One region of the Paenibacillus sp. FSL L8-0641 genome, then DNA from elsewhere that is predicted to be linked to it. Evidence: riboswitches for the same ligand, from Rfam matches in the RefSeq annotation. Region 1 holds a riboswitch; the other holds the start of a gene.
What was found. Region 1 has a riboswitch for ZMP and ZTP ahead of MKY16_RS04730 (bifunctional 5,10-methylenetetrahydrofolate dehydrogenase/5,10-methenyltetrahydrofolate cyclohydrolase). Riboswitches for the same ligand answer to the same signal wherever they lie in the genome.

Region 1 (10,097 bases):
TTATCAGTAAGTAATTGGAAAGAGTTAAGAGCTGAGGTTTTATGAAAAGGGGGTGTCCCCACAGCCATCGAAATGGCTGTGGGGACACCCCTTTGTTTTAGAGAAAAGGTTTTACACCCACTCAATAACCTGATCTACAGATCGCCGAGTTTTGCCACGCGGCTCGTTGAGACGGTAGCCAAATGCCACCATACAAGAAATACCGAAATGCTTGGCATCCATAATGCCTTCTTCGGAGAGGATGCGTTCGATTTCCTGTTTATTAAAACCTTCGATAGGGCAGGAATCAATGCCGATTTGAGCTGCGGCAGTCATCATGTTGCCCAGTGCGATGTAGGTTTGTCGGCAGCCCCACTCGAACAAGGCTCTTTTATTTTCCTCCAGCGCAAAATCTGATTTTAGAAAGGCATCATACACTTTCTCTCTGCCTTGCATCACGTCAGCTGGTAATTGTTGCACGTTCTCCATCATACTCTTGATATAATCGGAGGAGGCTACCATATCTTCAGGAAGTCTAGAGAGGATGAGTACAAAATGGCTGGCTGTTGGCAGTTGTTTTTGGGCCCCCCAAGAGTAAGGCAGTAGCTTCTCACGCATAGCTTTACTCTGAACGACAACAAATTTCCAAGGTTCAAAGCCAAACGAGCTTGGAGATAAACGACCGGTTTCAAGAATAAAGTCGAAGTCAGAATCGCTAATTTTCTTATGACTATCGAATTCCTTCGTTGCATGTCTGAACTCGTATGCAGATAAGATTTGATCTTTAGTAGTAGCTAAGGTTTCCATCGTTATTCCACTCCTTATGGATGTGATTAAAATTGACGCTTACCAAGTGACATGCTTAATATTAGAATATACATGATCGTTTTTGAAGTACGCACATTAATGTGCTGTAGTATATAAAATGATACTAAGGAGGAGAAAAGCCTATGCGCAATCGGAAAGGCGGCTTTGGGGAATGTACCGCTGGGAATGATCAGGCGTGTCCAGTTGAGTTCACGCTGGACGTGATTGGGGGCAAATGGAAAGGAATTATTTTATATCATCTCATGTATGGGACTAAGCGATTTAGTGATTTTCGGCGGATCTGTCCGGGGATCACCCAGCGTATGCTGACACTCCAATTGCGCGAGCTGGAAGAGGATGGTGTCGTTCACCGTGAAGTATACCAGCAGGTTCCGCCTAAGGTTGAATACTCTCTCACCGAATTCGGGAAAACGCTCATACCGATTATTAACTTGATGAAAGATTGGGGAGAAGAATATAAAACAAAACAGCGATCACCAGAAAGCAGTCTTCAGCAACCTAGCCCCAATGTGTAGGTTTTTGAAGACGGCTCCACGAAAAAGACCTGGCCATCATTTTGGCAGGTCTTTTGGTTTATTAAAAAGGAATGTGCAAAGTTCGTTTTTCAGTTGACAGCAAGGACGACGCTTGATATATTTCTTACGATATTGATAATCATTATCATATGTATCGGAAGATCATCTGCACAATATATAGGGGGCTAATCAGTTGAAAAGAAAATCGTATTTTATGATGACAGCTATGTTACTTGTATTGTCTGTATTCATCAGCGCTTGCGGCGGAAATAATAATGGAAGTAATCCGGCTTCATCTTCAGGAGATAAGCAAGAGTCGGCTTCTACTGGAGAGACGAGAAGCTTTAAAACGGTTAAAGGGGATATTCAAATTCCGACCAAGCCACAGCGTATTGTAACGGATTTTTACGGTGGAGAATTGCTGTCCGTGGGTGCTAACGTGGTGGGTGTAGAGCCAACTGCGTTTCAAAATCCTTTTCTGACCGATTTGCTGAAGGAACAAGGAACCAAAGAGGTGGGTGATCCGACCAATTTGGAAAAGACGTTGGAACTCAAACCTGATCTGATCGTGGTTATGAAGGATACGAATTATGAGGCTTTGTCAAAAATCGCACCTACCTTGTACATTCCGTACGGTACGACGACTAATATCTATGACACGGTCAAGCTGTTCGGTGATATCGCCGGGGAAAAGGAGAAGGCTGAGCAATTTATTGCTGCATTTGATAAAAAGGCCGCTGAAGGTCGCGCACGTCTTAAAGGTGTGATTGACGAAAAGGCAACTTTCGGTCTGTATGAGCTGACGGACAAGCACGCACTTTGGATCTTTGGCGACAATGCGGGTCGCGGCGGACAAGCCGTGTACAATGCGCTCAAACTGAACATGCCAAAGAAAACAGCTAATTCCAAGGAACAAACGGTGCAGCTTTCGATGGAGGTGTTGCCGCAGTATGATGCAGATTATATGTTCCTGACTACGTATGACCCGGAGAAAAAGGGTGACGCACTCAAACAACTGAAGTCGTCCGCTGTGTGGGGGAATCTTCCGGCGGTGAAGAACAATAGAGTGTTCTTTAACGATTTTGATACGTACTATCGCTACGATCCAATCGCTATTACAGGACAGATTGATATGATCGTAGATATGCTGGTCGAAAGAGAAAAAGAGAATAAAGCTAAACAATAGGTGTGAGATTCTGCGTTGTGACGAATTGTCCAAAACAGATAGGAAGTTGCATAATATACGTCGCAGTATATAGCTAAAACCAGTCCAACATGATTTATGTTTAGACTGGTTTTTTATTTACTATTTCGTCGTAATTTCAATAGTATCTTCTTTTTGTATCCAATCTACCTTGGCCCCCAGCGTTTCGCTGATTAGCCTTAATGGAAGATAACCAATACCATTCACCATGAAGGGCGGATTGGTAAGCTTTACAGCTTTACCGTTCACTTTTGCTTGGCTGGTTTTGAAATTTATTTCTAGAAAGACAGGGTGATCTTCTGCCTTGGACTGATCTATTTTTGCTATTTTGCTGTTGAAATCATAAGCGATCTCGGCCCCCAGTTTATCAAAAACAGAACGAAGGGGAATAAACGCTTGCCCGTTGCGGGTAATGACACCATTACTCAGAGAGACAGGCGAACCATTGAGACGGACAAGAATCGGTTTTTGTACAGGAACTGGTGAACTATAAAGAAACTCATAGTCTCCTATACCTAGCTGCGCGTGTTTGTTGACACCCCAGCCCCATAAGGCCCCATCTGCTTTTTGCATGATTACGTGCCGTGGACCTGCTTTGATACTTTGAATATTTTTAGCAAGCAATGTAAAGGGGGCGTTGGATGGTAACTTTTCACCATCTAGAGACGCAACATATACATTCCCAGCTGTGGTGAGGGCGAGTATGGAGCGTTCGGCGAAAAAGGCGTCTTTAACATCTTTTACTCCTGATAATAGCACAGGGGTATTTTCATTGTGATAGGTTGTATTATCTGAGTAACCTGTGACCGTTTCACCCCAGAACCATAACCGTCCTTGTCGATCAATCGCGAGATTGGAACTTCCATTGGTCTTAATTATTTTGATGTCCGATAAGGCTTGAATCTGCGATACGGATAAAGTTTCGGACGGAGTTACATTTTTATCAAATTCTTTGGGCCATGTCCATACAGTACCGTCTTTCTTTAAGGCTATGTTTTTGGAGATAGCAGTAATATCCTTTAATGATGGAACAAGCTCGAAGCCCTGCAAGGACCTTGTATTTTTCCATACACTTCCGTCCTTCTTCAAGAAGATCCAGCGTTCCTCATATTGCGGTCTTTTTTCATAGTAACTATCCAATTCTGTAACATTTTCGATGCCGGATAGGGTTTGAAAAGGAGCAAAGTTGCCACCATTTTCGATTCGATCAGCAGATAATACGGTTCCTTCGGCGTTTAGGGCGAGCACATGATCATTCATAATACGCACGTTTATGATGTTTGGTAGTCCTTCCAGAGAAATGAATTTCACGGATTCAGAAATGTTGTTTCTTGGCACATACCAGGCGGAATGATCTTGTAAGGTAAATATCAGATCGCCTTCCTGGATTATATTCGAAAATGTTCTTACAACGTTTGGCTTATCCTCTACACGAGTCGGTACGGATTGATTATAGCCCCATAACCACAAGCTTCCATCGGATTGAATCAGACTCCCGGAATCATATGAACGAATACGGGACGCCGATTCATCACCGGCCGCCCATGCACTGGAGCTGAACAATAACAGCGCGATCATACTGATTAACAGAGTACGTCTTTTCATGCGTTTTTCCTCATTTCTTCATCAATGTATATAAGGTTAAATAACGCCTTGGGGAATATCTCCTTATCAATAGACGAAGAATATATAGAAAAGTTTTCCACAAATCGTTGGATTCCAATAAAATAGCCTCCAAACCCACGAGCAGAGGCGGGTTTGAGAGGCTATTTTTGAGCATGGAAGCAGAATATGACTTGGGACGGGTTCTTCCAATGGTCAGCCCGTTATTCGGCTGCGCACCATCAATAAGGTTTGTTCTTTGATTTGTCCGATTTCACGGAGGAGTGCGGCTGTTTTAGCTTCGTAGGATTGTTTGACATCCAAATCTTTCAGCGAAGCAAGGTTAATGTCGACGGTAAGCAGGGCAGATTGAGCGGCGGCTTCGAACAGGATCGCGCCGATGCCAAGATCCGAAATCACATTTTTATTGGACACTTCCACAATGTTATAGGCTTGCGACAATCCGTCTCGGCATACTTCCAGCAGGCGCATGGGTACCTCAATGGCAGCGATCACCGCTGTCTGTAAGGAATGGGTACGATAGCGCTTTTCTTCGTCTGTTTCCTTGGGCAAACGCAGGGCAGTCATATACTGTTCAAAGGATTGGATGTCTGCGACCATTAATTCCTCACAATGTGTAGACAATCTTTCCATGCTGCTAATGACGTCCGTGATTTGTTCATGGATGTGCGCGTATTTTTCTCCTTGTGAAAGGTTGGCGGTCATGGAGGTCATAGCCGCGCCTAGTGCCGCAGCCAGTGCGGATACACTTCCTCCGCCAGGGGTAGGAGCTGCACTTGCAGCCTCTTTCAGAAAATGTCCGATGGAATGATTCCACGACAGTTCACTCATGAGTAAACCACCTCTCTGGAGTAGTGTTGCAGATGTATCGCTTTAAGCAAATTTTTGTACAAAATCGCAGTCGTTAAGGTGCCAACACCGCCGGGAACCGGAGAAATAGCATGTACTTTTTCCCCCACGTCTAAAGCGGCATCTCCCACTATTTTTCCCTCTAGCGTCTCATTAATTCCCGCATCTACCAAAATCAGACCGGGATGAACCATATCTTGCGTAATCACATCAGGGCATCCGACTGCCACGAAGGCAATGTCTGCATGGCTCAGATGCTCTGCAATATCACGCGTACCTGCATGACAGGCGGTAACGGTGGCGTTTTCTCTTTGCAACATGTGGAAAAGGGGAAGTCCCACTGTCTGTCCGATGCCCACGAGCGTGACATTTTTGCCTGCCAATGTGTGACCGTAATGCTTGAGCAGCTCGATACAGGCTTGAGGTGTTGCGGGATATAGTCCGGCGTCACCTGTTACAGTAGCCAGCTTGTTATCGGGTGTAATCCCATCAATATCCTTGTAGGGGGCAATGGATTGTTTAATAACGGAGGCGGAAAGATGTTGGGGAAGCGGCAGTTCCAGCATAATGCCATGTACATGGGATGCATCGTTCAGACTGCCGATCAGGTGCAGTAGCTCGGTTTCGCTAACATGACGATCAAACGTATGGAGATGAAATGAGATGCCCAGCTTCTCCGCTATTTTTTGCTTGGTCCGTGCATAGTATGCAGATGCCGGATCACCTTCTACCAATAGGGTTGCCAGATGGGGACGGTGTCCTTGCTGCTTCATTTCTTCTACCTGTGAACGGATCGTTGCATATACTTGCTCAGCTGCTTCTTTGGATTTCATGATAATAGCCATAGTCCGAGCCTCCTCTGAATTTATTGCATAATGGAATCAACAGGGTGTCATGGTCTTGTAAAACGAAAAAAAGTATTTGCACAAGGTCGTCAAGACAGACGAATCCTCTGCAAATACTTCTCCCAGGCGAACGGTACGCTTTTTTTGTATGCTCCCTCGTGGTTCATTCCACTGACTTCGCCAGTCACATACAGCGTTATTATACCTTATATTTTAACAAACAATCATCAGAAAAGAAACCCGCGAACATTTGGAAAACGGGTTATGTTACTTGTCTATATGACAAATGTCATATACACGAACTGACGTTTATGACTACAGCGCCTAGAGCGTTCTCCTTATACTGAGATTAGATCAACATGTACGCCTAACAGGATCAAGGTATAGGCGTCATCTTTAAGGAGGATCATAATGAGTATGACACAACTCCCATTAGCCCAATTGAAAAAAAATATGGCTCCCTACGAGAAAATAAACACGAAATCCAGCGTTCTGCAACTTATCAATACCTTGGGTCCACTGATCCTATTGTGGTATGCTGCTTATCTTAGCCTGTCGGTTTCGTACTGGCTGACGCTTCCCATTGCCATTGTTGCATCGGGGTTTGTGGTACGGACGTTTATTATTTTTCATGATTGTGGTCATCAATCCTTCTTCAAAAGCCGCAAGCTGAACGACATTGTGGGAACGATTACAGGTATTATTACGCTCTGTCCTTATCACCAATGGAAAAATAGTCACGCGATCCACCATGCAACCAGCAGTAATCTGGATAAAAGAGGCACAGGTGACATGTGGGTGCTTACGGTAGAAGAGTACACAGAGGCTTCCACATGGACACGGTTGGCCTATCGCATATACCGAAATCCTTGGGTTATGTTCGGACTAGGTCCGATCTATACTTTTTTGATTTCCTATCGCTTTAATATCAAGACAGCCAAACGCAAGGAAAAAATGAACACTCATGTGACGAATATATCCATCGTTGCATTGTATGCACTGTTGTGCTGGGCTATTGGATGGCAGGCCTTCCTTCTCGTACAGGCACCTATCTTTTTTGTATCCGGTATGTTGGGAATCTGGCTATTCTATGTACAACACCAATTTGAGGATTCTTATTTCGAGCACGATGAAGAGTGGAGTTATATTAATGCAGCCGTAGAAGGCAGTTCTTACTACAAGCTTCCTAAAGTATTGCAATGGATTACGGGCAATATCGGATTTCATCACGTTCATCACCTGAGTCCCAAAGTTCCAAATTATAATTTGGAAAAAGCACATGAAGCGACACCGTTACTTCAAAAGGCGACCACGATCACAGTGAGTAGCAGTCTGCAATCGTTGAAGTTCCGACTTTGGGATGAAAATACGAAAACCTTTTTGACCTTTAAACAAGTGAAGCCGCTCCTCAGCAAACGTGTTGCAGTTACGAAACCCATGCCTACACCTGTTGTAGGCACAGAAAGAAAATAACGTTGAACAAAACCTGGTATGATAAGATAAGGAATATAAGTCATGTGAAGTAGAAGAGGGTGGGCAGGATGCAAAAATGGTATCAGATCTTCCAAAGGAATACAGGGCTTAGCCCTTATGTGTGGGTCGTCTTTTATATCCTGCCCTTTTACTACTTTAGCTCTTCATCTACAAGTCATATTATTCTGGGTACTGCTATTATTTTGGTATTCTTTGCATGTTATGTACTGGCTTTTGTCTCAAAAGGCTGGCTCATATACTTTTGGACCAGTGTACAGATTGTCATATCGATTACCATGACACTGCTGTTCAGCTATATGTACTTTTCCATATTTATCGCCTATTTGATCGGTAATATTAAAAGTAAGGCTGCATTTACGACGCTGTATATTATTTTAATGGTTATTACGATTGGATTGATCAATTATGGTTTTGTTTCTCAGAATCCCGTTTTTATTAAACAGATTCCTTTTATCCTGCTTAATCTGATCGGTGTGATTCTCCTTCCGATTACGAATTTTAATCGCAACAAAAGCGATCGGCTCCAAGTTCAATTGGAGGATGCCAATAAGAAAATATCGGAATTGATTAAGCTGGAGGAACGGCAAAGAATTGCGCGTGACCTGCACGATACCTTAGGTCAGAAGTTGTCACTCATTGGGCTGAAGAGCGATTTGGCGGGCAAACTGATGGATCAGTACCCGGAGCGGGCGCATGTCGAAATTAACGATGTTCGTCTCACGGCAAGAAGCGCGTTAAAAGAGGTACGGGAAATGGTTACTCAAATGCGCGGTATGCGACTAGAGGATGAGCTGCTACGTATTCGGCAGATTTTAAAGGCTGCTCACATTGAATTAACTCTAGAGGGAGACCCGAAGCTGGAGCATACATCATTAATGAATGAAAATGTTCTTAGCATGTGTATGAAGGAAGCCGTAACCAATGTAGTGAAACACAGTGGAGCTACCGCTTGCTCCATCACGATTGAGCCGTCTCGTAAGGAATTAACTCTTCGGATTCAGGATAATGGAGTCGGTATTACGAGAGAAAATGGAACCCTTCGTGGAAACGGCCTGCAAGGTATGAAGGAAAGGCTCGAATTCGTGAACGGATGTATGGAGCTGCGTTCAGATCAGGGAACGACCTTGGTCATTAAAGTGCCCAATATCCCTGAAAAGCCGAACGAGGAGGTGGGGCCATGATTCGAATTGTCATTGCAGAAGACCAGCGTATGCTGCTGGGTGCTCTAGCTTCTCTGCTAGACTTGGAAGAGGACATGAAAGTAGTCGGAAAAGCAAGCAACGGGGAAGAAGCTATAGAACTGGTGAAGCTGCATCAACCGGATATATGCATTATGGACATCGAAATGCCAATAAAGAGCGGATTGGATGCGGCTGAAGAACTCAAAGGCTTGAACTGCAAGATGCTGATTTTAACTACGTTTGCCCGCCCGGGGTATTTTGAACGAGCGATCAAGGCGGGGACACACGGTTATCTACTCAAGGACAGTCCCAGTGAAGAGCTGGCTTCCTCCATTCGCAGTATTATGGCAGGTCGGCGTATCTATGCTCCGGAACTGGTCGATGATGCTTATGCCGAAGTCAACCCGCTAACAGAGCGTGAAAAGACCGTCTTGGCGCTCATCGCTGACGGAAAGAACACAAAAGAGATTGCTGGTGAACTGTATTTAACGACAGGGACGGTGCGCAATTATATTTCAGTCATTCTCGATAAGTTGGGTGTCAGTAACCGGATCGAAGCGATTACACGTTTTAATGAAAAAGGTTGGTTTAAATGAGAAACAGAGACGCTATGAAGCAAAATATAGCGCTCTGTTTTTTTGTTTTATCCATAGATTTGGCATGCCTTTAGCGTACTACCTTGTGATACAATAGGATAGTTGTCCACAGGATGGACTGGAGTACAAGGAGGAGCAGAACCGCATGAAACAAGCCCCATTTATAGCCGTTGAAGGGCCCATCGGAGCAGGCAAAACGACGTTAGCTTCGATGCTTTCAACCGAGCTACATTGGCCGATAATCAAAGAGATTGTCGAGGAGAACCCATTTCTCGATAAATTTTATCAGAATATAGATGAGTGGAGTTTCCAGTTGGAAATGTTCTTCCTCTGCAATCGGTATAAGCAGTTGGAGGATACTGGTCTGCAATATATCGAGAAAGCTCAGCCTGTTATTTCTGATTATCATATCTACAAGAATTTGATTTTTGCTGAACGTACGCTTAAGGGTGTGAAGCTCGAAAAATATCGTCAAATCTATCATTTGCTCACAGATGATATGCCTAAGCCGGACATTATCATTTATATCAAAGCAGATTTGGATACCTTGCTGGGGAGAATTCGCAAGCGTGCACGCTCTTTTGAACAGGAGATGGACCCTGCCTATCTGGAGCAATTGATCATAGATTATGATAAAGGCATGCAGTTTCTCGCTGAACAGTCCCCTTCCCCTCGTATATTGACCGTGAACGGGAATGAAATTGATTTTGTAGAAAATCAGGCACAATTTAAACAAATTGTTTCCGATGTAAAGGAGCTTATATAGTGAATAATTACAACATTCCTGCAAATGCCTTGATTACGGTAGCGGGCACAGTGGGTGTAGGTAAATCCACGTTGACCGGTGCTTTGGCCGGACGCCTTGGTTTTAAAACCTCTTTGGAGCAGGTCGATCATAATCCCTATCTGGAGAAATTTTATCACGATTTCGAAAGATGGAGCTTTCATTTGCAAATTTATTTTCTCGCGGAACGCTTCAAGGA
Region 2 (10,097 bases), 4.0 Mb from region 1:
AAGGGTTCGCTGCCTGACTCATAGAATCGTACAACGCGGAATCTGTCAAAAGTGCCTTGGTCCGATTGTACACGTTCTCTTCGCTCGTACCCACCAGTTCCAAGGTGCCCGCTTCAATCCCTTCCGGTCTTTCAGTTGTATCACGCAGCACCAGGACAGGTACTCCGAACGAAGGTGCTTCTTCCTGAAGCCCACCGGAATCCGTAAGGATCAGATGTGTATGTGGGTAAAAATTGTGCAGATCAACGACATCCAGCGGATCAATCAGCTTAATACGCGGATGGTTGCCTAAAATCTCAAATGCAGGTTCCTTCACAGCCGGACTCGGATGAACCGGATAAACAATAGCGATATCCTCAAACTCATCCGCAATTCGCTTAACCGCATTAAAAATCTGACGATGCGGTTCCCCTTGGGATTCCCGGCGATGTGCTGTCATAAGAATCAGGCGTTTGCCCTGAGCCCACTCCAGTACAGGGTGCTCGTAATCCTGGCGAACCGTATACTGAAATACGTCAGTTACTGTATTGCCTGTAACATATATTCGCGATTCAGGCTTGTTTTCCTTCCGCAAATTTCCAGCCGATAAAGAAGTAGGCGAGAAATGCAGATCAGACAGCACGCCTGTGAGCTGACGGTTCATTTCTTCAGGATATGGAGAAAGCTTGTTCCACGTTCGCAAACCCGCTTCCACATGCCCTACTTCAATCTGCTGCATAAAGGCTGCATAGCTGGCGAGGAAAGTCGTCAGTGTATCACCGTGAACCAACACGATATCGGGCTTGGCCTCACGCAATACAGGTTCCAGACCTTGAAGTACCCGCATGGAGATTTCATTCAGTGTCTGGCGATCCTTCATTACGTCCAGATCATAATCAGGGTGAATATTGAAAACTTCCAGAACCTGATCAAGCATCTGGCGATGTTGAGCTGTAACGCATACCACGGACTCGATATGCTCCGGGTGACGCTGAAGCTCCAAAATAAGAGGAGCCATCTTAATTGCTTCCGGACGCACACCAAAAATTGTCATCACTTTGATTTTGGACATTTTCTGTTGAACCCCTTTTCATAATAAATGTCCGCTTCACAGATCTTCCATTATTTAAAATAAGGACCTGTATAACGTCCATAGATTTTGCCGAACTGCCAAAGGCAGTCTACTTGGTTCCGTACAAGCGGTCTCCCGCGTCACCAAGACCCGGAATGATATATCCATGATCATCCAGACGCTCGTCCAGTGCAGCGACATAGATGTCTACATCAGGATGTGCATCCTGCACAGCTTTGACTCCTTCAGGAGCAGCAATCAGATTCATCATTTTAATTTGAGTGCAGCCTCTCTTTTTCAACACATCAATCGCCGCAATTGCAGAGCCACCCGTTGCAAGCATCGGATCAATCACGATCAATTCGCGCTCAGTTACATCTGTAGGCAGCTTCGTATAGTATTCTACGGGTTGCAGCGTCTCAGGATCGCGGAACAGTCCCACATGGCCCACCTTTGCTGCAGGCAGCAGTTTTACTACGCCATCCAGCATACCCAAGCCTGCACGCAGAATCGGAATAAGACCCAGCATACGTCCGGAAATCACTTTACCTTCTGTCTCAGCAACCGGTGTCTGCACCGTAATGCTTTCCAGCGGGATATCCCGTGTAATTTCATAAGCCATCAATGTTGCTACTTCATCCACCAGCTCGCGGAAATCCTTGGTGTTGGTCCGCACATCGCGGATAAATGTAAGTTTGTGTTGGATCAAAGGGTGATCACAAACCACCAGTTTCGCCATAATATATTCCCTCCGGTATTATCGTCACGTTCTTTCGCACCAGCATATCGAACTATCCTGAGTCGAAAGGATCTATGTAACCTATTTGTACAAACCAAATAAGCACAGATGCAATGCGTGCCTGTAAATCCTGTTTATTATAACATTCCCTTGATTGATTTAACACCTGCCACCGTAACCTTTTGTCAAGGGAAAGATATGACATGTAAAATAATGAATAGGACCGCTTTACGTGTGACTTTCGTCACATAAAAACACAACAAAAAGGCTCTGACGGCCCTTGACCGCCAAAGCCTGAAGGCTTTATACTTCCTGCCCGAGCTATAGCCTTTGCCTCCTCATGCAGAGGTATTCTTTTATCTATACTTCAAATTGTCCCATGCCCCCTGAAATTGCTGAAGCATTTCATCCTTTGTGATAACCCCTGCAATATAGGCTTGCATACTGCTGCTTAAATCCTGATTCAGCCCCTTCGGAAAGCGTTGGAAGTTCCAACTCCATATCTTGCCTTCCCTCACATGCCGAGATATTTCTGCACCTAGATCGCCTGTCGTCTCGTCGCTGGACGTAATACTTTTGAAGGCGGGAACAAACTTAAACTCCTTGGTGATATAATGCTTGCCTGTTTCTGATGTGACCAACCAATTGAGGAATTCTTTTGCCTCCTGCTTCACAGGCGAATTTTTATTGACCACCCAGTTCGATGCCACTCCCACAGCTAGTCTACCTCCTGTGGAGGGATCATTGTCTATAGGCGCAGGCAGAATACCCAAATTCAAGTTAGGATTAATTCCATCTATTTGCGGTTGCGTCCAGTTCCCCTGGTGCATCATAGCAGCCTTACCTGTCGAAAACAGCGTCACTTGTGTATTGTAATCCGTCGTGAGCGGATTGCGGTTCCCATATTTTATAGTCAGGTCAAGCAACTTCACCCACTGATCGAACACCGGGTTACCGGGGATGCGAGCCGTTCCTTTGTTTAAATCCTCAACATAACTTTCCGGGTTCGGCTGTCTGGCAAACGGAATATTGATAAAATGGTTCCCCAGAACCCACCATTCCGCATACCCGTTAGCAAAAGGTATAATCCCTGCCGCTTTCAGTCGCTTGGCTGCTTCCTCCAGTTCATCTATCGTCTGAGGTAGTTTGGTTATGCCCGCTTTTTTGAACAAATCCTTGTTATAAACAAAACCAAATCCTTCTAGGTTCATAGGCTGTCCATAAATCTTACCGTTAACCGTCATCGGCTTACGAGCGAAATCGTCCAGATCCTTTACCCATGGCTGATCCGACAAATCCTCCAAGTACTCCAACCACGTATCGCGGTCCTGGTAGCCCTCATTTGTGAAAATATCCGGCTGATCGCCTGATGCGAATTTAGCCTTCAACGAAGCACCGTAGTCCGTACCACCACCGACAGATTGGATATCCAACTTGATGCCAGGGTGCGCTTTTTCATATTCTGCCTTCAGCTTATTTAGCGGTTCCGAAATCTCTACTTTGAATTGATAAATGTGTATCGTTTTCGTTTCACTCTGTTGAGCCTTCGTATTTCCGCAACCTGCAAGTGTACATGCGAGCAGCACCATCAAGGAGATGACAAGTAACGCTGTTCTTTTCATCGGATATCCCTCCCTTCAGCCCTTGACCGCACCGGCTGCAATGCCAGAAACGATGTATTTTTGCATCACCAGAAAAAACACAACAATTGGCGTGATCCCCAACACCAGTGCTGGCAGCGCCAAGTCCCATTGCTTGGTGTATTGACCAAACAACATATAGGTTGCAATCGGAATGGTGCGCAGCTCAGGATCATTCAAAATGAGCGAAGGCAACAGATAGTCATTCCAGATCCATAAGGTATTCAATATAAGCACGGTTACGAACATAGGCAGCAGGAGTGGACAAACGATGCGAAAGAACACCCCGTACCGGGATGAACCGTCCACCCTTGCCGCCTGCTCGATCTCAATAGGTACCGTTTTAATAAAGCCATGAAAAAGAAAAACGGATAAAGGCGCCCCAAAACCCAGATAACATAAGATCAGTCCTGGTATACTGTTGTTTAAGCTCAATACGTTGGACACTTCCATAAGCGGCAACATAATCGATTGAAAGGGAACTACCATTGCTGCCACAAGTAAACCGAATAAAAACCGATTAAAAGGAGTGTCATGCCGAACCATCTGGTAAGCGGCCATCGAGCTGATGAGCAGCAAAAGCGCATTACTGACGATCGTGACAATCAGTGAATTCCCCAGTGCTGTGGGAAAGTTTATTTTATTCCAGGCGTTAGCATAGTTTTCAAAACGGAAGGTTGTCGGCCACGAAGCGGAATGGGCCAAAATGTCACCAAAGGATTTAATGGAGTTTACGAGCAAAAAATAGAATGGAACCAGAAAAATTAACCCGATCACAATAAGCAATATTTCAGCAACCCATGTGCCCAAACGGTAGTTTGACGTTTTTTCCATTACATTTCGACCTCCTTTTTCTTCGTGAGACGCACCTGAATGCTGGTAATGATCGCAACGACCACGAAGAAAATCATAGCCTTGGCAGTTCCCAATCCAAGTCGATTATTTGTAAACGCTTCATTATATATGTCCAACGCTACAGACTCTGTCGACTTGAAAGCCCCCCCCCTTTGTGAGAGCCAAATTCAATTCAAATACTTTAAAGGACCAGGATATCGCTAGGAACAAGCAGACGGTCACCGCTGGCATAATAAGCGGCACTACAATATGACGCAAAATCTGTCTTCGGCCCGCGCCGTCAATTTGAGCCGATTCAATCAGAGCAGACGGTACATTATTTAACGAAGATATGTAAATAACCATGAGATAACCTGCATATTGCCATACAAACACAATGACAGTTCCCCAAAAAGCAGTTGGCCCATCACCCAGCCACGGCAGTTTAAAAAAGGAAAGCCCTGTTGCCTCCCCTACCGCAGAAAAGCCGCGTACAAATATAAATTGCCAGATGAAGCCGAGCAGCAAGCCGCCAATCATATTGGGCATAAAAAATACAGTTCGCAGTGCATTACGGGTACGCAACGGTTTGGTAAGTGCATAGGCTAGGAAAAAGCCAATCAGGTTCGTCAGAATGACACCACATACGGTAAACCGAACCGTAAACCAGAACGCATTACGGAAATCTGGATCGTCCCTAAAAATATGAACGTAATTCCCTAGCCCGAGCCATCGGATATTTTCAGATACTCCATCCCAGTTCGTCATGGAATAATACAGCCCCAGCAGGAACGGAATGACCATAATCAAGACGAAAAACAACGCCATCGGTCCCACAAATACGAGCTGCTGCAATAATTGCGCGGATTTTCTTTGACTCAATGTAATCACTCCTTTGTCGTAGATATAAAGGAAAGCGCGCATAAACCTTTACTGTAATCGCTTATTACCCAAAAATGTAAGTTTCGAGTCGTTTGGAAGCAAAAAAAGGCTGTTCTCCTCCGGCTTACGGAAGGAAAACAGCCTATAATATAAAGATTATGATTGTCGATGAATTAGTATTGAGTTCCTGGATAAATCGGGAACTTATCTGTTAACTCGCCAACCGCTTGGCTTGCTTTGGACAATACAGTATCATCTTTCGGGTTTTTAAGGGTTTCAGCAATGATTTTACCGATTTTGACCATAGCCTCTTCATCCATCCCACGAGATGTTGCAGCAGGTGTACCAATACGAATCCCGCTTGTTACGAATGGACTGGTCGGATCAAAAGGAATCGCATTTTTATTGACCGTGATGCCCACGGAATCCAATACATGCTCCGCTTCTTTACCTGTGATATTCAAATTGCGCGTATCCAACAGCATCAGATGGTTATCCGTACCACCGGATACAATGTTAATCCCCTCAGCCAACAGTGTTTCAGCCAGCACCTGTGCGTTGCGGACTACATTTTGCGCATAGGTTTTGAACGATGGCTGGAGCGCTTCACCCAAAGCAACCGCTTTGGACGCGATCACATGCATCAGTGGCCCCCCTTGAGTACCAGGGAAAATAGCTTTATCAATCGCTTGCGCCCATGCTTTGCGAGTCAGAATCAGACCCCCACGCGGACCACGCAGCGTTTTGTGTGTCGTTGTTGTTACAAATTGGGCATGCGGAACTGGACTTGGGTGAATTCCCGCTGCCACGAGACCTGCGATATGTGCCATATCCACCATGAACAAAGCACCTACATCATTGGCAATGGAAGCAAAAGCTTCAAAGTCAATAGTACGCGGATATGCACTCGCGCCAGCTACAATCAGACGAGGGCGGTGCTTAAAGGCTGCCTTGCGCACTTCATCGTAGTCGATGCGGAAGTTGTCTTCGCGGACACCATAGGCAGCAAAGTTATACAACAAGCCGGAAGCGTTAACCGGACTTCCGTGTGTTAAATGGCCACCATGCGCCAGATTCATACCCAGTACAGTATCTCCAGGTTTGAGAGCTGCCAGATACACTGCCATGTTGGCTTGTGCTCCAGAGTGAGGCTGCACGTTAGCATGCTCAGCGCCGAACAGTTCTTTTGCGCGGTCACGTGCGATATCTTCAACGATATCTACATGCTCACAGCCACCATAGTAGCGTTTGTTTGGATAACCTTCAGCATATTTATTCGTCAGCACGGAGCCCATGGCTTCCATTACTGCTTCACTGACAATGTTCTCGGATGCGATTAGCTCGATATTGTGGCGTTGTCGTTTCAGTTCAAGTCCCATTGCTTCCATCACTGCTGGGTCACTTTTACGCAGGTGTTCCATCATGATTGATTACTCCCTCTCCATAGTCAATTGTTGGGTATACAAGCTAACGCCTGCTCCTCTGTTGGGTACCTCATCCTCATTGCAAAAACGATTAGTACAAACATGCCGCCATGCCAAATGCTAATCGCAGTTTCCGCCGACTTCTTGCTCCAGACTGTACACCGCCCGTTGTCCGCCAATAAGTGGAGGACGGGTGAACGCCGCTGTCACACGTGCTTCGCCAATCCAGCGAAGGCTTGGGCGAAACGGAACAGCAATCGGTCGCAGATGCATGCCAATCAGCGTTTCGCCGATGTCTATCCCGGCATGAGCCTGCACGTTCGCCGCCAAACACGCGTCGCTCATAGAACGATAGGCGACGGTAGCCATAGAGCCTCCTGCTGTACGAACAGGAACAGCCGCAACCTCCATCAGTCCCAGTCGCTCCAGTACAGCCCGTTCAACGACCAACGCTCGGTTCAAATGCTCACAGCATTGAAACGCTACATCAAAGCCATACTGCCTGCGAACGGACTCTACTCCAGATAACAGTTGTTGAGCCACATCGAGCGCTCCCGCCGTGCCAATTCGACTTCCAGCCACTTCACTTGTGCTAACGCCGATAACCAGCAGGCGACCAGCCCTGAGACTGGCTGCTTCTGCGATTTCCCGCACAACAGAAGTGGTCTGTGCTTCTAGCGAAATCTCATGATCCAATTGTCCCACCATTGGAACCTCCTTTGGTTGAACAGCCTCTCAGAGACTAGGCACGGTCTCATGCCCCAAGTTCAACACACTCTCTCCTGATCACAATCTCACTATATTATAGCCGATGTTTCAGATTTCGAGCAGAAAAAATGGAAGAACCTTTGAAGGAATCAACCCTCAGCTAAACATCTGGCATAACTTGTATATGAAAAAAGAGCAGTCCACACCTATGTGGAATTGCTCTTTTGCCCAGGCGACCGGCCGTATATCCGATGCTCCATCGTGGTTAATCCCACTTTTGTCGCCAGTTACATCGGATTCTCATTTTTCCACCTTATCTTAACGGATTAGCCGTCGAAAATCAACAGATTCCGTACAAAATAGATGAGTAAGAGCGATTTTATTCGGAAGAGGCCTTTAGCTTGTCCAGCAGCTTATGCAGCGCCGTGCGGATTTCCGCAGCTGTGACATCGTAGTCTTCTCGCGAACCGCCAAACGGATCTGAAATATCAAAGCCCGGAATCCGTTGGTGTAATTCAATCATTCGTTCACGCTCCTGCGCCGATAGCTCTTGTCCAAGTGAAGCCATCAACTGCTGTGAAGCATATAAACCGTCCAACTCCTGTACATCATTCAACACCGCATCCCGGTTCTCCACATATTCCTTAAGCGTAAATACTTTGCCCGCCGTTTGGGGAAAGCGCTGAATTACGTGCTGTTTATGTCCTTGCGTCAAGGTTAAGATCAGATGTGCCCACCCGGCAAGCCCGTCGCTCAAAGGGGTTGAAGTGATCTGATCGGATATATCGTGATCACGTAGAACCGCCTCTGCATGTCGGGATATCGGCGTGCCTTCCATCGCTGCCACTCCCGCAGAACGCACTTCCAGTTCTAGTCCATGCTCAGCAGCCAACTTACGCAGCATCCCTTCAGCCATTGGACTACGACAGGTATTCCCAGTGCATACAAATAAGATATTCTTCAACGTTTTCACCCCCCGTATGTTAAAAAATATATAAACAGAGGATTACTATAATCCTAATCCCTTACTTTAACCCTGCACTTATTTTACACTGTCTGCGCTAAAATCAAAACATAAACATAAAGCCGAATGCCAGCAAAATGGCACCGCCCACTGCTTCCCCGTAATCTCCTAGATTGCGGCTGACCTTGCGACCCAGCAGCAGGCCCAACATCGCCATTGCTCCCCCGCAAAAACCAAATGCCAGAACAGACAGCACCAGATCACTCTGGAACATCCCCAGTGACACTCCTACAGAAAATGAATCCACGCTCACCCCAAGTGCAAACAGCAAAAGACCTAAAGGCGAACGATGATCCAATACCTGTACGCCGTCCCCTTTGAAGGAATTATACACCATATGCCCGCCTAAAAGGATGAGTAGCCCCCCTGCGAAGTAGGTCGTCACATGACCTAATAAAGAACTCATATAATGGCCCGTGAAAATTCCCAGCAATGGCATCAGAATGTGAAAAAAGCCAATAACAGTGCTGATGCGCAGCACGTCTCGCAGGCGTATCCCCTTCATGCCGATCCCTACGCCCAGCGATAACGCATCCATTCCTAGCGCTACCGCCATGATCAGAATCGTTACAACCTGCCCGGCATGGGCAGAGGCTGCCAGCATACTCCATCCCTCCATTATCCGTCTGTTCTTGTACACGTTATGCGGACAAGGGGCAAATCAGTACAAGCATGCACTGAAAGTACCCCATACCGAGAAGAGGAGGGAGGAAAATTTAATATAAGAGGTTGTTCAAAAAGTCGTCTTTCCATAACGAAGCTATTCAAGAAGCGGATTCGACGTCGAATCTTGAATTCAGCCGGGCCTTCCGTTGCTCACGTAGATCTATCTACGCTCCGCTACTCAGTCCCTAGCTTCATCCAGCCTTCTCGGTCCTGAAAAGCCGACTTTTTGAACACGCACTATAAGAGGCTCTGATTCGACAGAAGCTACAAGCGGACGATTCGGTGACCTGCCGCTTTAAGCAGGCGGTTCATAACGGCGTCGCCCAATCCTTTCGGCGGACAGGATTCCGCCAAAATGTAGGTGACGCCGTCCTCGTCGCAGCGGCGCAGCACGCCGTATAGGCGCTGCGCTGCCTCATGGAGCGCGTCCAGCTTGCCTAGCGTGTAGACGCGTTCTCCGGCGTAGCCGGCGGTATGCTCGTCGAACGCGAGCACTGCTGTGCGCTCTCCGCTGGCGGAAGCCTCCGCCAGCGCGGCGCGAATCCAGCCCGTCACCTCAACGGACGACGGGCCTTGTACCACGCTCAAGCGGCCTCGCGGCGCGTAGTGTGTGTACTTCATGCCCGGCGAGCGCGGCGCCGGGCTGTCGGCATCCTCCCCGGGCGTAGCGGCCAGCGCCGGGTCCAGCACGACGGCGCGAGCAACTGCAGCGAGCTGCTCAGCCGTCACGCCGCCGGGGCGCAGGATGGTGACCGTTCCGTCGTCAGCCGCCTGCACCACCGTGGACTCCAGCCCCACACCTGTGGGGCCTCCGTCTAAAATGCCGCCGATGCGGCCCTCCAGATCCTCCCGCACATGCTGTGCAAGAGTGGGACTGGGTCTTCCCGAACGATTGGCGCTTGGCGCAGCCAACGGACAACCCGCTTCAGCGATCAAGCGCAGCGCTATCGGATGATCTGGCATGCGCACACCAACCGTGTCCAGCCCGGCCGTTACACGCGATGACAGTGCCTGCGGTACCACTGGCAATACGAGAGTCAGCGGTCCCGGCCAGAACATATTCATCAGCGCCCGGGCTGTATCGTTTATTTCTGCTACCATACCTTCTAATTGATCAGCATCAGAAACA

Region 2: another riboswitch for ZMP and ZTP. It lies ahead of MKY16_RS22805 (TIGR01440 family protein); the one in region 1 lies ahead of MKY16_RS04730 (bifunctional 5,10-methylenetetrahydrofolate dehydrogenase/5,10-methenyltetrahydrofolate cyclohydrolase).

The regions. Positions count from the first base shown of each region.
Region 1 covers NZ_JBBOUW010000001.1:1,054,244-1,064,340, forward strand. The annotation lists gene MKY16_RS04700 (S-layer homology domain-containing protein) at 1-10, shown strand, start outside; gene MKY16_RS04705 (NAD(P)H-dependent oxidoreductase) at 112-786, opposite strand; gene MKY16_RS04710 (winged helix-turn-helix transcriptional regulator) at 930-1,322, shown strand; gene MKY16_RS04715 (ABC transporter substrate-binding protein) at 1,516-2,508, shown strand; gene MKY16_RS04720 (stalk domain-containing protein) at 2,629-4,131, opposite strand; gene MKY16_RS04725 (cyclodeaminase/cyclohydrolase family protein) at 4,345-4,980, opposite strand; gene MKY16_RS04730 (bifunctional 5,10-methylenetetrahydrofolate dehydrogenase/5,10-methenyltetrahydrofolate cyclohydrolase) at 4,977-5,843, opposite strand; ZMP/ZTP riboswitch at 5,957-6,041, opposite strand; gene MKY16_RS04735 (fatty acid desaturase) at 6,255-7,316, shown strand; gene MKY16_RS04740 (sensor histidine kinase) at 7,385-8,518, shown strand; gene MKY16_RS04745 (response regulator transcription factor) at 8,515-9,114, shown strand; gene MKY16_RS04750 (deoxynucleoside kinase) at 9,260-9,880, shown strand; gene MKY16_RS04755 (deoxynucleoside kinase) at 9,880-10,097, shown strand, end outside.
Region 2 covers NZ_JBBOUW010000001.1:5,057,619-5,067,715, forward strand. The annotation lists gene wecB (non-hydrolyzing UDP-N-acetylglucosamine 2-epimerase) at 1-1,051, opposite strand, end outside; gene upp (uracil phosphoribosyltransferase) at 1,161-1,790, opposite strand; gene MKY16_RS22785 (ABC transporter substrate-binding protein) at 2,147-3,412, opposite strand; gene MKY16_RS22790 (carbohydrate ABC transporter permease) at 3,428-4,264, opposite strand; partial or broken gene MKY16_RS22795 (carbohydrate ABC transporter permease) at 4,264-5,146, opposite strand; gene glyA (serine hydroxymethyltransferase) at 5,320-6,570, opposite strand; gene MKY16_RS22805 (TIGR01440 family protein) at 6,691-7,278, opposite strand; ZMP/ZTP riboswitch at 7,498-7,579, opposite strand; gene MKY16_RS22810 (low molecular weight protein arginine phosphatase) at 7,658-8,242, opposite strand; gene MKY16_RS22815 (manganese efflux pump MntP) at 8,346-8,906, opposite strand; gene MKY16_RS22820 (L-threonylcarbamoyladenylate synthase) at 9,233-10,097, opposite strand, start outside.